Regions from separate parts of the Clostridium sp. LBM24168 genome, predicted to be linked through region 2. Evidence: riboswitches for the same ligand, from Rfam matches in the RefSeq annotation. Region 2 holds a riboswitch; the other holds the start of a gene.
What was found. Region 2 has a riboswitch for S-adenosylmethionine ahead of nifH (nitrogenase iron protein). Riboswitches for the same ligand answer to the same signal wherever they lie in the genome.
Positions count from the first base shown of each region.

Region 1 (7,894 bases), 620 kb from region 2:
ATTATGTAATTATACTTATAATAATTATTGAGAATATATAAATTAATAGACATGAACATAACTAAAAAATTAAATACAAGAAAAAGGAAATATTATTGATTGAAGAATAAAAATTACAGCTTTTTATGAAAAATATACTTTACAATTAATTACAATATAAAAATTGGCAGAGTATCCCTAGGGTAAAAGTTGATGCTAAAAAATAATAGGTTTTAAATTAAGCTATTCTTTTTAATCCCGATAGGGATCTGGTTTTATCAGAGTTACCAGATTTTATAGCTGCTATCGCAGTTGTCAGAAGGCATATATGTCCTACAGTATTTAAGTTTGATACAGAATTTATATTTCTGACATAAGCTCTTTCGTTATTAAGCTTTTTCCATCTGGAATTATATCTTTCAGATTCTGTCCTCAGGCTGTAGATGGTTTTAAAAAATTTAGACTCATGATTAATTGAAGCCCTGTAGTCAGTACCTTTGCTGATATAACGGATACATCCTCTGTTTTTCCTGCCATTGAAATATTTTTCATGTTTGCAGGGACACAGTGAATCATCTTTAGATTTTTTAAATGGGCAGCAAAATTTTTGCTTGATGTATGAATCAAAATACTGTCGTCCATCTTTATGCATGGCTAGACCGCCTTGACAAATAATGTTGCCAGTGGAAGTTAATTTAGGATTTTTTTTCCCTCTTTTGTTAATGGCAATAAAGGCAAGACCTTTCAAGTTGTTTTTTATAAAATTATGATTTAACTTTGAATCATAGCCTTTATCTGCGACAACATAACTTCCATTAAGTGAAAACCAGCTATTTGTACCTGAAAGAAATTTAGTCAAGGTAGAAATTTCATTGATATCAGCAGTACTTGTATATTCATCTATAGGGAGTCCGGATATTGCATCACAGATAACGTGGTTTTTATAACCCCAGTAAAATTCATATTTCTTACTTGATTTATTGGAGTTATCATTGATTTTAACGTTCATGGAATTATTTGCAGTATGTACTCCAAGTTTACAATCTTTATCAGACTTTGGATTATTCTTCTTTGAAAATTTGTTTGATGCGAAGCATTTAGGGTTATTAAGTTTAGTGTTTGCTTTAACTGGAGTTGTATCAACAGATATAAAGTTGTTGTCTATAAAGCCAAGTTTCTTGAGAGTATTTACCTGATGTTTCATAATTTCTTTCAAACAAGAGTTTTCGATATTCTTTATGAACCTTTGAAAGGTCCTGTATGAAGGAAGTGGTTTAAGAATGTCAAAGCCACAAAGTTGTGCAATGATTAAATTATTTTCTAAAAAATCTTTAAGATCAGTAATTTGAGCAAACTTCTCACATTTCATGACTATAAAAGCTCTGAAAAGAGCGTGTCTTGAGAAACCGACAGGTCCGTATTTGGAAGGAACCCTATCGGGTAATGAAGATAAATTAATATTTTCAAAAATATCTGTGTAGAAGTTTATTGTGTTTTGTGAAGTGAAAAGCTCAATTATATTAAAGATTTCTTGACGTTGGTACATAGAGATTTCCTCCTTTTAGTGTTTTTATTATGTGATATTTTAAAAATTCGACAAAAGTTGAGGAAATCCTATGATATAAATTTTAGTGATAGAAAAAAATAGCCCTTATCGGGCTAGAGAAATGAGTGCCTTAGAGTTATGCTCAAGGCTATAAATTAATTTTAGAAAGGTGTAAATTCAAATGATAATTACTTGTGACAATTTATTGAAAAAATATAGAGATAAAAAAACAGAGAAAGTTGCGAAAAGGGTGAAATTTATAGGTATATTTAACAAAGATATTTATAATATAACTGCACCATTTATAAATAGAGGAAGAGTTGTTATAGCAGGAAGGGTCGAATCTAAAATGGGCAATGATTCAATGGTTTCATTTTTTGAAAAATATCAGGATGCATGGTGTCATATAATAGAGTCACCTGTTATGAATCTTGAGGATCCATTTTTTACTAAAATAGGAGATGACATGATAGTGGGAGGAGTTGAAGTGTTCAAGGATATAAATAATCCTTATAATTTAATATGGAGAACTATAATATATAAGGGAAAGGATATTTTTCATTTAAAACTTTTCTTTGTAGGTCCAGATGGAATGAAAGATCTCCGTATAACTGAACTTAAAGATGGAAGTATAGGTGTTTTGACACGCCCACAGGGGGCCAGAGGAGGAAAAGGGAAAATAGGATTTATAAAAATAAAGAGATTGAATGATTTAAGTATAGGCGTTATTGAAGATGCACCTATTTTGAATGACTTTTTTAGTGATGAGGAATGGGGTGGAATAAACAGTATTTATCCAATTGATGAAAATAATATAGGATTACTTGGTCATATAGCAAAAATTGATGAAACCGGAATGAAACACTATTATTCTATGACATTTGTCCTTGATATCAATTCCATGACATATAAGGATGTCTGTATAATTGCAGAAAGGAAAGACTTCCTGCCTGGACCTAGTAAAGACAAAATGTTATATGATGTAGTATTTGGTGGGGGACTTATTTTCCATGGCAAAAAGGCGGTACTGTATGCTGGAATAAGTGACATTGAAGCCCAGACAATTGAAATAGATAATCCATTTTATAAATATATGGATAAAGATCAAAATGGAGCTTTGGAAATTTTTTGATATAGGGGGAGAAATGAATATAAAGAGATATAAATTTAATCCTATTATAAAAGCTGAAGACGTTAAACCTTCGTGTGAGAATCTTAAGGTTATAGGAGCATTTAATCCTGGAGCCACTGTATATGGAGATCAAGTAGTACTAGCATTTAGAACTGCTGAGGTGACTGAAAATGTCAATGATAATTTTTTGAAAATACCAGTTGTAGATTCAGAGGGTGGATTTTTGACAACTGTGACTATAAATAAGAGAAATAAAAATTACGATTTTAGTGATTCACGTGTAATAAAAAATGTAAAAGAACCATACGATTTTGAGTACCTTACTTCTATTTCTCACATAAGGCTTGCAAGGAGCAGGGATGGTATAAATTTCGATGTAGATGACAGACCATTTATTTTCCCGGGAAACAAGTATGAAAGTTTTGGAATAGAAGATCCTCGGATAACCAAGATAGATGGCAGATATTATATTACCTATAGTGCAGTTTCCAAATATGGAATAGTAGTGAGCTTGATTGTTACAGAAGATTTCAAAAATTATAGAAAGTTGGGTAATATATTTAATACTGAGAACAAAGATGTGGTAATCTTTCCAGAAAAAATAGGAGGAAAATACTTTGCACTGAATAGACCGGTATCCAGAAGTACTGGAAAACCTATGATCTGGATATCTGAATCCGACAATCTGATAAATTGGGGAAACCACAAGCTATTGGCATGCACAAGGGAGAATTGCTGGGATTCTAAAAAAATAGGTGCAGGTGCACCACCTATAAGAACAGATGTTGGATGGCTAGAATTATATCATGGAGTAGACGAAAATGAGTGCTATTCCATGGGAGCACTTCTGCTGGATATAAATGATCCTTCAAAGGTTATTGGGCGCAGTAAGGAAGCAATTTTATATCCCTATGAGCATTATGAAACAGAAGGATTTTTTTCAAATGTTGTTTTCCCTTGTGGAGCTGTGAAAATAAAAAGTAAGTTATATATATATTATGGGATAGCAGACAGCTCCATCGGGTTAGCCATTGCAGACATGAATGATATTTTGAGCTCTATGGAAAATCAGGGAACCACAACAGGTTGAAAATGTTTATTGGGTGGCTCTTTTTTTATATTGGATGATGTGTAAAATAGAAGATGAAGGGTATTACAAACAGTATTTAGCGGAGGAATTGATATGAAAATAGGAGTTATTATGGGGGGAATATCCTCAGAAAGAGAAGTATCACTAGATTCTGGGAAAGAAATAATGAGTTGCTTTGATAGAAATAAGTATACAGTAGTTCCAATTGTTATAGATAATAAGCGAGATATAATAGATAAAACAGGAAGTATGGATTTTGCCTTTATAGCACTTCATGGAAAATTTGGAGAAGATGGGACTGTCCAATCTGTGCTGGAAACTTTAGATATACCTTATTCTGGCTGTGGGCCACTTACAAGTTCCATATGTATGGATAAGGACATGACAAAAAAGGTATTGAAGAGTGCTGGAATCAAAACTGCAAGATGGATTTGTGTCAAATCAACAGATGAAATAGATTATGACTATCTGGGTGAAATGGGTTATCCGCTGGTTGTAAAACCAAATTCAGGAGGATCAAGTGTAGCGACGAATATAGTTAAAAGGAAAGAAGATATAGAGTACTCGGTAAATTTGGCATTAAAGTATGATGAGGAAGTTATGATTGAGGAATATATAAAAGGTGATGAGATCACCTGCTGTATTTTAAACGGAAAGACATTGCCACTAATTCAAATAAAGCCGAAAACAGAGTTTTTTGATTATGAGGCAAAATATACTGAAGGTGCTTCAGATGAAATAATTGTCCAGCTTGAAGAGAAACTTCAAAGTAAAATTGAAGAAATATCTCTTAGATGTTGGGATGTGTTGAAGTGTAGAGTATATGTGAGAGTTGATTTTATGATAAAGGACAATATACCTTATGTACTTGAACTCAATACACTCTCGGGAATGACAAAGAATAGTCTATTTCCAAAGAGTGCAAAAGCAGTAGGTATGTCTTACAGCCAACTTCTGGATAATATAGTTGAGTATTCTATGAAAGAAAACTGTAAAGTCGCTTCTAAGAAAATTTATGCATCATGAAAATATTAAATAGATAAATAGAAGCCTGCATAAATAATGTATTAATATTTATACAGGCTATTCTTTATTTAAGTTCTAAATTGTCGAGAACTGCATTGACAGATAAAATACATGATGATATAATCAATTACGTGAAAAAGTAAATCAAAATAAACTTATCAAGAGAGGCGGAGGGATTGGCCCTATGAAGTCCGGCAACCAGTATTATATACATTGGTGCTAACTCCTACAGCGAAAGCTGAAAGATGAGAAAATCATTAAGGTTTCAAACCCGGGATTTTTCTCGGGTTTTTATTTTGATTAAATTAATTGAGGGGGAACTTGTATGAAAAACATCAAAAAGATACTGGTAATTATATTTTCTTCTGTATTCGTTTTAGCAGCATTATCAGGATGCGGAAGTAACAACGGAGGAAATACTGGAAGTAGTGATACATCAAAAAGTGAAAAAAAGGATATAACAATAGGGGCTACGCCTAAACCCCATGAAGAGATACTTGAAAAGGTAAAACCTATACTTCAAAAAGAAGGATATGAACTTAAAATAAAAGAATTTACAGATTATGTAACACCAAATAAGGCACTTGCGTCTGGTGAGTTAGATGCAAATTTTTTTCAACATATACCATATCTGGAAGACTATAATAAGAAAAATGGTACGGATTTAGTTTCTGTGGCAAAAGTTCATCTTGAACCAATGGGAGTGTATTCAAATAAGGTTAAAAATTTAAAAGATCTCAAAGATGGTGCTGAGATTGCAATACCAAATGATGCCACAAATGGTTCCAGAGCTCTTAAACTGTTAGCACGTGAAGGGCTTGTAAAGGTTAAAGATGGAGAGCTTATTTCTAAGTTGGATATAACTGAAAACAAGAAGAACCTTAAGATTCAGGAGTTAGATGCTCCACAACTTCCTAGGGTATTGGGTGATGTAGATGCAGCAGTTATAAATACAAATTATGCATTAGAGGCAAAATTAAATCCAACTAAAGATGCACTTGCTATAGAATCAAAAGAGTCACCTTATGCAAATATAATTGCAGTTAAGAAAGAAGACAAAGACAAACCTTATGTGAAGGCTCTTGTGAAAGCGGTAAATTCGCCTGAAATCAAGAAATTCATAGAGGATAATTACAAGGGAAGTATAATCCCTGCATTTTAACACTAAATTTTGAGTATTTTATAAATAAAGATGATGTATTGTAAAAAATTACAGTATATCATCTTTATTTATGTATTGATTTATGTAAAAATATATAGAGAGGTGAATTTATAATTATGTTTTTTGATATAAAAATTGATGATAAAAGTCCTGTTTATATACAGATAAAAAATTATATAAAAAATATGATACTTAGAGGAATGATGACTTCAGGTGAAAAACTTCCATCCACCAGGGAAATGTCTTCAAGATTGAAGGTAAGCAGGAATACAGTTATTTGTGCTTATGATTTTCTAAAAGATGAAGGCCTTGTACATATGAAGAAAGGAAAGGGAGCTTTTGTATCTGATGTAAAAGTAGATTTTCAGGAAAAGTGGAATATAGACTGGAATAAGCGCATAAATAGTTATGCAAGGGAATCAGAAAAATTGGATATAATCAAAAGCGAAATAAAGTGGGAGAAAGGAATGATATCATTTAAAAGTATAGCTCCTGATGACAGGTTATTTGATGTTGAGAATTTTAAAAAATCATTTTTGAATTGTGTATCGCGAGAAGGCGGGAAAATATTGAATTATGGATATGCACAGGGATATAAGCCACTTATTGAATATCTTGTCAAATATATGGCAGACAAGGGTATAGATGTTTCCGGGAAAGATATACTTGTAACTAATGGATTTACAGAAGGATTTAATATTATACTGTCATGCCTTGTAAATAAAGGAGATAATATATTATGTGAAAATCCGACTCACAATACGGCTATAAAGATTATGAAACTGCATAGATTAAATATAACAGGAATTAAGATGAATGAAGATGGGATAGACCTTAATGCTTTAAGAGAAAATCTAAAAAAACGCAAATTTAGTTTGGCATATTTTATACCGTCCTATCACAACCCAATGGGGGTTGTAATGTCTCCTGAAAAAAGAACAAAATTGTATAATACTCTTAAAGAGTATGATGTTCCTATAATTGAGGATGGTTTCAATGAAGAACTGAGATATCTAAGTGATCATGTATCACCAATTGCTGCACTTAGCGGTGGTGGTAATAGTGTGATTTATGTAGGCAGCTTTTCAAAGATACTCTTCCCGGGTCTGAGAATAGGGTGGATACTTGCAGATAAAGAACTTATAGGATATCTTGAAAGTGCAAAGAGAGGCAGGAACATACACACCTCTTTTCTGGATCAGGCTGTATTCTATGATTATCTTAAAGAAGGAAATTTTGAAAAGTACATTAAAAAGGCAAGGAAATTTTATAGGAACAAATATGAGTTGGCAGTTGGATTTGCTAAAAAATATATTCCTTATGATAAAATATATGGAGAGGGAGGTCTGCATGTTTTTGTGGAAATTGAGAATATAGATTCAAGAAAACTTCTTGAAAGATGCTGCAGAAGGCAGGTAATATTTACTCCCGGAGATTTATTTTATGTAGATGATGGAGGCAAAAATACATTTAGACTTGGATTTTCGAGGACAAGCGACGGAGATATAGAAAAAGGATTTAGAATAATAGGAGAAGAAGTCAAAAAAATGAAATCTGTTTAGGAGGAATATTTATGAGAAAATTAACGAAAAAAGTACTATATAAGGGAAAGTGGATATCATTAAATGAAATAACTTATATAGGAAAACAGAATGAAAAATTGAAATGGGAAAGCATAGAGAGAACTAATTTTGTAAATACTGTAGTAATGGTAGCCAGACTGATTCCCTCCAATAGATATGTACTTATAAAGCAATACAGGCCGGTAGTTGATAATTATATAATTGGATTTCCGGCAGGACTTATGGAAAATGATGATATAGAAAAAAATGCACTTAGAGAATTGAAAGAGGAAACGGGATATATAGGAAGAGTTAAATCTATAAGTCCTCTCCTGTATTCCAATGCCGCACTTCTTTCAGATACAATAAGACTGGTGAATGTGGATATAGATGAGAA
Region 1 covers NZ_CP196861.1:2,175,551-2,183,444, reverse strand. Annotated here, with positions in the region: gene ACSVC9_RS10880 (transposase) at 218-1,525, opposite strand; gene ACSVC9_RS10875 (DUF1861 family protein) at 1,707-2,657, shown strand; gene ACSVC9_RS10870 (glycoside hydrolase family 130 protein) at 2,671-3,747, shown strand; gene ACSVC9_RS10865 (D-alanine--D-alanine ligase) at 3,841-4,773, shown strand; SAM riboswitch class I at 4,926-5,025, shown strand; gene ACSVC9_RS10860 (MetQ/NlpA family ABC transporter substrate-binding protein) at 5,099-5,935, shown strand; gene pdxR (MocR-like pyridoxine biosynthesis transcription factor PdxR) at 6,052-7,497, shown strand; gene ACSVC9_RS10850 (NUDIX domain-containing protein) at 7,509-7,894, shown strand, end outside.
Region 1: linked by a shared signal. The riboswitch ahead of ACSVC9_RS10860 (MetQ/NlpA family ABC transporter substrate-binding protein) and the one ahead of nifH (nitrogenase iron protein) in region 2 are both predicted to bind S-adenosylmethionine.

Region 2 (7,894 bases):
GGTTCAAATCCAGCCCTGAGAGCCAGAACTGCATTGCAATCACTTACTGCATCTACAATATCTGTTACTCTGTCATCATGTCCATTGCATTCACCTATTCCACTGCAATATTTATTTACATCTCTTTTTTCAATAAATGTAGTTTCCCCTTTTATGACATCATATATATATAATTGTGTTGCATGTCCAAAATGCTCATCTATATCTACTCCTGATTTAGTTGCAACTGCAAATCTTAATTTTATTTTTTTATTATCAATTTTGCTTATACCTTTCAAATCAATTCCTCTGAATTTACTTGATATATCATCTTCAAGCGTTCCTATTGCATCTGCCCTGCATTGTTTGCAATGATACATCTGCTTTAAATCTTCACCGCATTCCTTTCTCATTTTATTTAATTCAAAATCATTTACAGTAGGTCTATTTTCAAACACACTTCCTTTAACTGGTATAAGAGGCATTATATTAGTCATATATGCACCACATTCTTTTACCGTTTTGACTATATCATGTATATGATTATCATTTATTCCCTTTATCATAACAATATTGACTTTTGATACGATTCCTTTTTGCGTAATATATTTTAATCCTGAAAGCTGATTATGAAGTAATATTCTCCCGGCTTCTTCACCCTCAAATTTTTTGCCTAGGTAATTTACAAACTTGTATATTTTCCCACCTATCTCTGGATTAACTGCATTTATTGTTATTGTTATATGGCTTACTCCAAGATTTATAAGTTCATCTGCATAAAATGGAAGCATCAGTCCATTAGTTGAAAGACAAAATGTAATATTAGGAGAAACTTCTTTTATAAGCTCTATTGACTTTTTTGTTTCTTTAAAGTTTGCAAGTGGATCTCCAGGTCCGGCTATTCCAACTACAGTCAAATTATTAAGTTTTTCTTTTACAAGTTCGAATCTATCCCTTGCACCTTCAGGAGTCAAAACTTCACTGGTCACCCCAGGTCTTGTTTCATTTACACAATCATACTTTCTATTACAAAAATTACAGCTTACATTACACTTTGGAGCTACAGGTATATGCATTCTCGCATATTTATGTGCAATACAATTGTAGCATGGATGTTGAAGTGTCTTACTGTCAATATCTCTTGCGGCTTCTATACTCATAATTTTCCTCCTAAATTATTAATAAAATAAAACGGCTAAAGAAATATTTTAAATTTCTTTAGCCTTCAGTTTTTCTGATCAACTAAGTAATATTTTTATTATCCAATAAGACCATGCTCCAACATTATTGCTTCCAGATCTTCCTGTGCCATAGGCTTTGGTATCACAAACATGTCATTTCCATCTATAGCTTTGGCCAATGCTCTGTATTCATCTGCCTGTTTAGCTTTTGGATCATACTGGATGACAGTCTGCTTGTTTATTTCTGCTTTTGTAACCTCCGGACTTCTCGGTACAAAGTATATCAACTGACTTCCCAATTTTTTAGCAAATGCATCAAGCAATTCATACTCATTTGCAACCTTTCTGCTGTTGCATATGATACCGCCTAATCTTACTCCACCTGCATTTGCAAACTTGCTTATACCTTTTGATATGTTGTTTGCTGCATACATTGCCATCATTTCACCGCTGGCTACTATATATATTTCCTGTGCTTTTCCTTCACGTATTGGCATTGCAAATCCTCCACATACAACATCTCCAAGTACATCATAGAAAACATAATCCAGATCGTCGGTATATGCTCCAAGCTGCTCAAGCATATTTATTGAAGTTATTATTCCTCTTCCTGCACATCCAACTCCAGGCTCCGGCCCACCGGATTCAACACATTTTATTCCTCCAAAACCTGTCTTCAATATTGAATCCAGATCAACATCTTCTCCCTCTTCTCTCAATGTATCGAGAACTGTTCTTTGAGCTAGTCCACCCAAAAGAAGCCTAGTAGAATCTGCCTTAGGGTCACATCCTACTACCATAACATGTTTTCCCAACTCTACCAGTCCTGCAGTAAGATTTTGTGTTGTTGTGGATTTCCCTATTCCACCTTTTCCGTAAATAGCTACTTGTCTCATTTAATTTTCCTCCTAATATTCTATATTATTCTAAAGTAAATCAATTATAAATAAAAAACAAAAAAATCAAATCTTGTAAAGATACATCCAGTGTATCGAAACAAAATTTGATCTCCAGTTTTCTAGTCAATCAATAAAAAATCCTACAGAGAAACTGTAGGACTTCAAAATTCCAAAGTTTCTCATCTTCCAGGTTTAACCTGCTGGAATTAGCACCATTAAATACAAATAACATACTCAGGTTGCCGAGCATCATAGGGCCAGTCCCTCCGCCTCTCTCGATAAGAGTTATATTTAATTATTGTTTATATAATACTTAATTTAAATATAATTGTCAATAGTAAATTTAACTTTTTTTGATTTAATTATTAATTAAATCTAGTAAGTACCACAGAATATATATCTTCTAATAACCTGAGACCCCCACTATATCCAACATAGGAACTGTTTATTACGAGTCTCTCAAAAACAGGCCAAGAAATTGCAATATAGTGCGCCTTTGTTTCACTGGCAATTTTTTTCTCCCAGGAACTTCCTATTATTAAAGGATATCGATAAAAATCCATATTTCTGATTTCATTATCTATCTTATATCCATCTGTTGTAAATTCCACTTCTGCTTCTATACCATCATTCAATTTTTTAAAATATCCTTTTATGTCATCTTGATATTTTAAAGGTGCATCATCAATTATATACTGTTTTGATGGAAACAGTCCCAGATCATTTACCAAAAATTTTGTTACAGCCAGAGTATATTGTGAATCGGAAACCACCACAAATCTCTTTGACATAACACGAGTCTCTAAAAATACATCTGCAAATCTTTCTATATAATAATAATATTCTTCTTCATTCCTGTTGACGACCTCATCAATCTTTTCTTCATCTATTCCTGCAAATTTACCTACAGCATTTAAAAATTTGCTTGTTTCAAAAGCACCTATTGGAAGAACCGGATAGTGGAAATATGGAGTATTAAATTTATTCTTCAAAAGTTCCATATTTTCAATTCCAACCCAGGGTGATACTAAGAGATTAAATTCAGCTTCAGGTACCTTGTCTATATTTTTAATTCCCCTTCCATATCCAAATATTATATTAGGGATCAGTCCAAGTTGTGAAATCAGTTTTTCAAGTTCTCTCAAATTTCCAGCCCAGAATGGATCATGAAGTGGAATACCGGCCCATATATTTACAAGACCCTTCGTCTTTTTGTCTGATTGTTTTAAATATTGTTCTATTATAGCTTTTATAACCCATTCATGTCCAAGATAATTATTCCCTTTAAATCCAGGCGTTGAAGCATATATAACCGGCTTTTTTGAGTCCTTGAATGACTTTACAATTTCCTCTGAATCATCTCCAACTATTTCAGAACTACAGCTAGTAAGAACCACATACAAGTCTGCATCTACAACCTTTAAGGCATTCTCTATAGTTTCCCTGAGTTTTTTTTCGCCCCCAAATATTATTTCCTTCTCACTTATATTTGTACAAGGAAATATATGGGATGAAAAATGTCCTGAACTTCCAAAATCTCTTTCAAGTTTTTCCGCACATCCCGGGCCAGAATGCAGAATTGGGATAGCATTTGTTATTCCATGTACAGTCTGCATAGCAGCCATTGCACATTTATATCTAGGCTGGTCTAGTATCTTTGCCATATTATTTCACCATTTCCCTTTCTGCTTTACTTTTTTGAAAAATACTGAACTTTTCTGATTGTACCACCAATCTGTATATGGAAGTTTGACTCTTGAAGCAAGATTTTTCTCAAAGCTTCTGTTTTTGATGGTATCAAGGACACTATATGCAAAATTCAGTGTACCTCTATAGCCAAAGATCATATACTCGTCATTTACACAGAGTGTAGGAATCCCCTGTTTTATTGCCCACACAGTAGTTCCAGGATGCCTTGAAAAATATATATCGGGTTTGTATTCATTCAATATATTAAGTACTTCATAGTTTTGCTGTTCCGTTACACTTAATTTTATATTGTCAGGTGAATTTTTAAATAAATAATTGGCTGCTGGTGGCATATTGTTGTTGTCATGTTTTTTGTCATAATGCCAGGAAGCTGCCCATACTACTTCAATTCCAATCATATACCTCTTTTACAATATCCCCAAGACTCCCTGCAACACCAAAAACAGTATCCTTTTCATTCATATCAGTTCCAACAAAAACAGTATTGTTTGTAATTCCTCTTTTAGCTGCCATCTGACTGTTTGTTACATTTATATTGGCTGCCATAGCAGTACATCCAGAAGGAGCATGATTTATTACGGCAACATCCCTTATCCCCGACAGTTGTGAAAGTGCACAGCCTGCATTACAGGAGCTTGACTGACTGAAACATCTCTCCCTGTTATTCAAAGTACCATTTTTGGATCTGCTTACAAGGTCATTTAGATTTCCCACGTAACCTGTAATTGCTCCAAGGCGGTTCTCTCTCGACGGTGCAAGAGAATTTTTCAGATTGATCGACATAAAAATTACCTCCTAACTATGTCTCGACAGTATTTTATTGTATATATCTTCTATTAAATTCAAACCACCAGTATATCCAGCATAATTGTGATCAAGTATTATCCTGTCCGATACAGGCAGTGCAACGCTTAAATTTATGCCTCCAAGCTTTGAAGCAATATCAACATCCCATGAACTTCCAAGTACTAATGGCACTGTTTTTACATGAAATGTTGATAATTTTTCATTGATTACCCCTCCATCCTGAGAAAAAGTTATTTCACAGGGTATATCTGGAGCAATATTCTTAAAATAGCTCCTGATATTTTCTCTAAACGTTTTGGGTACATCCTCTGTTATGAATTGATGTCCTGGAAGCAGTCCAAGATCATTTGATAAAAATTTGCTTATGGCCAGTGCATAGATGGAATCATTTATATTAAAAAATCTTTTTGGAAGATCGTATCTGAATTCTACAAAAAAATCTGCAAATCTGGTTAAATAATGATAATACTCGTTTTCTTCTCTTTCTATTACTCTATCTACAATTTTTTTATCAATACCTGTAAATTCTGCAATCTTCCTCAAAAATCTTGAAGTTTCAGATCCTCCAATTGGGAGTACAGGGTAATGAAGATATGGCGTATCAAATTTTCTTTTTAAAAGTTCTGCTGTCTTTATTCCTATCCAAGGTGATATAACTATATTGAACTCAGCATGTGATATATCATTTATTGCATTTACACCTCCACTATCATATCCAAATAATATATTCGCCTTAATACCTATACTCCCGAGCAATTTCTTTATCTCCCTCAAGTCACCTTCCCAAAACGGATCATGTATAGGAACTGATGAAAATATATTTACAAGCCCTGGAATTCTTCTGCCGTCATCTTTCAGGTACTGATTTATTATGGCTTCCATGACCAATTCATGACCTGCATATGAATCTCCTTTAAACCCGCCAGTCTCAGCATAAACTATTGGAATACCCTTTCTCTGAAATTCTCCTACTATGCTTCCAACATCCTCACCTATTATATCCGAAGTACATCCAGTAAGAACTACAAAGAAGTCTCCCTTCATTATCCTGAGAGTCCCTTCTATAAGTTCTTTCAATTTCTTTTTTCCCCCAAAAACCACATCTCTTTCCACCATATTGCTGCAGGGAATGGCATCTCCTCCTGCATACCCTGTTCCCTGATAACCGCCACAACCCGACATTCCAGCAAAAAGTTTTGCACTACAGCCTGGTCCAGCATGCAGTATTGGAATAGCTCCTTCTATAGCCGAAACCGTCTGCTGTGCTCCAAGTGCACAAAAATGCCTTGGTTCTTCAAGTAGTTCATCCATTTTTCTACCCCCTTAAAAAATTATCCGTATATGGAAGTTTATTGTGTGCCGATATTCCCTTTACAAAAGAAGGATTGCTTATAGTATCAAGAATCAATTCTCCATAGTTTATTAATCCTTCATATCCAATTCCAAAGTGTTCATCTCCCATGAGAAATGACGGTATACCAAGTTTCGTTGCCCATATTGTACCCGTATGTCTCGCTATATAAATATCGGGCCTGTATTTATATAATCTTCTTACTATTTCAAAAGATTGTTTATTACAAACTGATATTCTAAAATTACCATAGTTATCTATATCATTCTTAAGTGTATCTGATCTTCTGTCATTATTGTCAAATACGGGATCATGATGCCATGTGCAGTTTTCTACAACTTCCATGCCAAGATCTTTAACAATAGCTACAAGAGCATGACCATGAGCTGCACCTGCACCTATAAGTACTTTCTTGCCTTTCAGTTTTTCTCTGAGCTCAGTTATCTTATCTTTTGTTCTTTCTTTTTCCTCTTCTATCAAATTTTCTACTTGCTTTTCCTTATGGACTAACCTTCCAAGCTCTCTAAGCCATGCATTAAAACCTGATATTCCATATGGTGCCGGTGCTTTCACCTCTGGAACTCCAAAATACTTTTCAAGTCCTGCAGCTAGGTATGTTCCCAAGGTTGAACATATTTGCAATGTAGCAGCTGCTTCTGATATACGACTCAAACTTTCTATAGTTGTAAATGGTACAATATAATTTACTTTAAGTCCAAGTTTTCCGAGAAGAGGTGTAAATACATCACGGCCTTGAAAATTAATTATATTTACTTCATCAATTTTTTTTCTTCTTGCAGGTTTTACGATTTTTCTTAGAATTCCATGATATGCAGCATCAAACCCTGTAGCCCAAATTGAAGAACGAAATCCTTCACAATACACTGTTACTACTGGTATACCTAATTCTTTTTCAAGTTTATCTACTATACTTTCAATATCATCGCCTATTATGGCGGAAGCACATGTGGTTGTTACAAATATAGCTTTAGGGTTAAATCTTATCTTTGCTTCCCTAATTGCTCTTTCAAGTTTTAGTATGCCACCATAGACCATATCTTTCTCAGTTAAGTTTGTATTTATATACTTTAAATTTGATACCTTTAAATTTCTGTTCCTGCTTCCTGTCCTATACATAAAGTTACGGCCTGGAATATCACCGCTGCAACCTGCCGGGCCATGCTCTACAATTGCTGCATCCTGAATACAGCAAAGTTGATTCATAACTTGATTGGCACTGCAGGATGTACACTGTGTAAACTTTCTTTCATAGTTTTTAAGAGTCTTATTATCATAACTTTTACATAAATCGGACGCAGTACCTTCATATCCAGTTATAGAATTAAGCCTTCTCTCTCTTACTTCAACTGAAACTTTTTTTATATCTACACTCATATTAAAATCCCTCCAAATCAAATAATCCTTTCACTACAACGACTTTTCAAATGCCTGACTAAGGTCTGAAATCAGATCATTCACATTTTCCAGCCCGACAGATACCCTCAGTGCATTTTCAAAGGCTCCAGCTTTAGTCTTCCGTTCTTCACTTAAAGAAGAATGAGTAGTTTGTGATGGCTGTACAATAAGTGACTTCGAATCTCCTACATTTACGAGAAAACTAAATACCTTCAAACTATTTAAAAATTTATTTATACTTTCCTGATTTCCTTTAAAACCAAAAGAAAATATTGTTCCCGATCCTCTTGGTAAATATTTCTCCGAAAGTTGCTTGTTTTTATAATTTCTTTCATCCTTTATTGCAGGGTAGCTTACCCAAGAAACCTGTGGATGATTCAGAAGATAATCTATAATTTTTTCTGTATTCTCAACCTCCCTGTCAATTCTCACAGACAGTGTTTCTATCCCTTGAAGTATCAAGAATGCATTGAAAGGACTTAAAACTGCACCCAATTCAGATAAATAATGAAGTCTTACTCTTGTCGTAAAAGGTGTATCTGGAAAAACTT
Region 2 covers NZ_CP196861.1:1,553,614-1,561,507, forward strand. Annotated here, with positions in the region: gene nifB (nitrogenase cofactor biosynthesis protein NifB) at 1-1,139, opposite strand, end outside; gene nifH (nitrogenase iron protein) at 1,238-2,056, opposite strand; SAM riboswitch class I at 2,236-2,344, opposite strand; gene ACSVC9_RS07695 (nitrogenase component 1) at 2,425-3,723, opposite strand; partial or broken gene ACSVC9_RS07700 (nitrogenase component 1) at 3,730-4,552, opposite strand; gene ACSVC9_RS07705 (nitrogenase component 1) at 4,565-5,887, opposite strand; gene ACSVC9_RS07710 (nitrogenase component 1) at 5,892-7,322, opposite strand; gene ACSVC9_RS07715 (O-acetylhomoserine aminocarboxypropyltransferase/cysteine synthase family protein) at 7,356-7,894, opposite strand, start outside.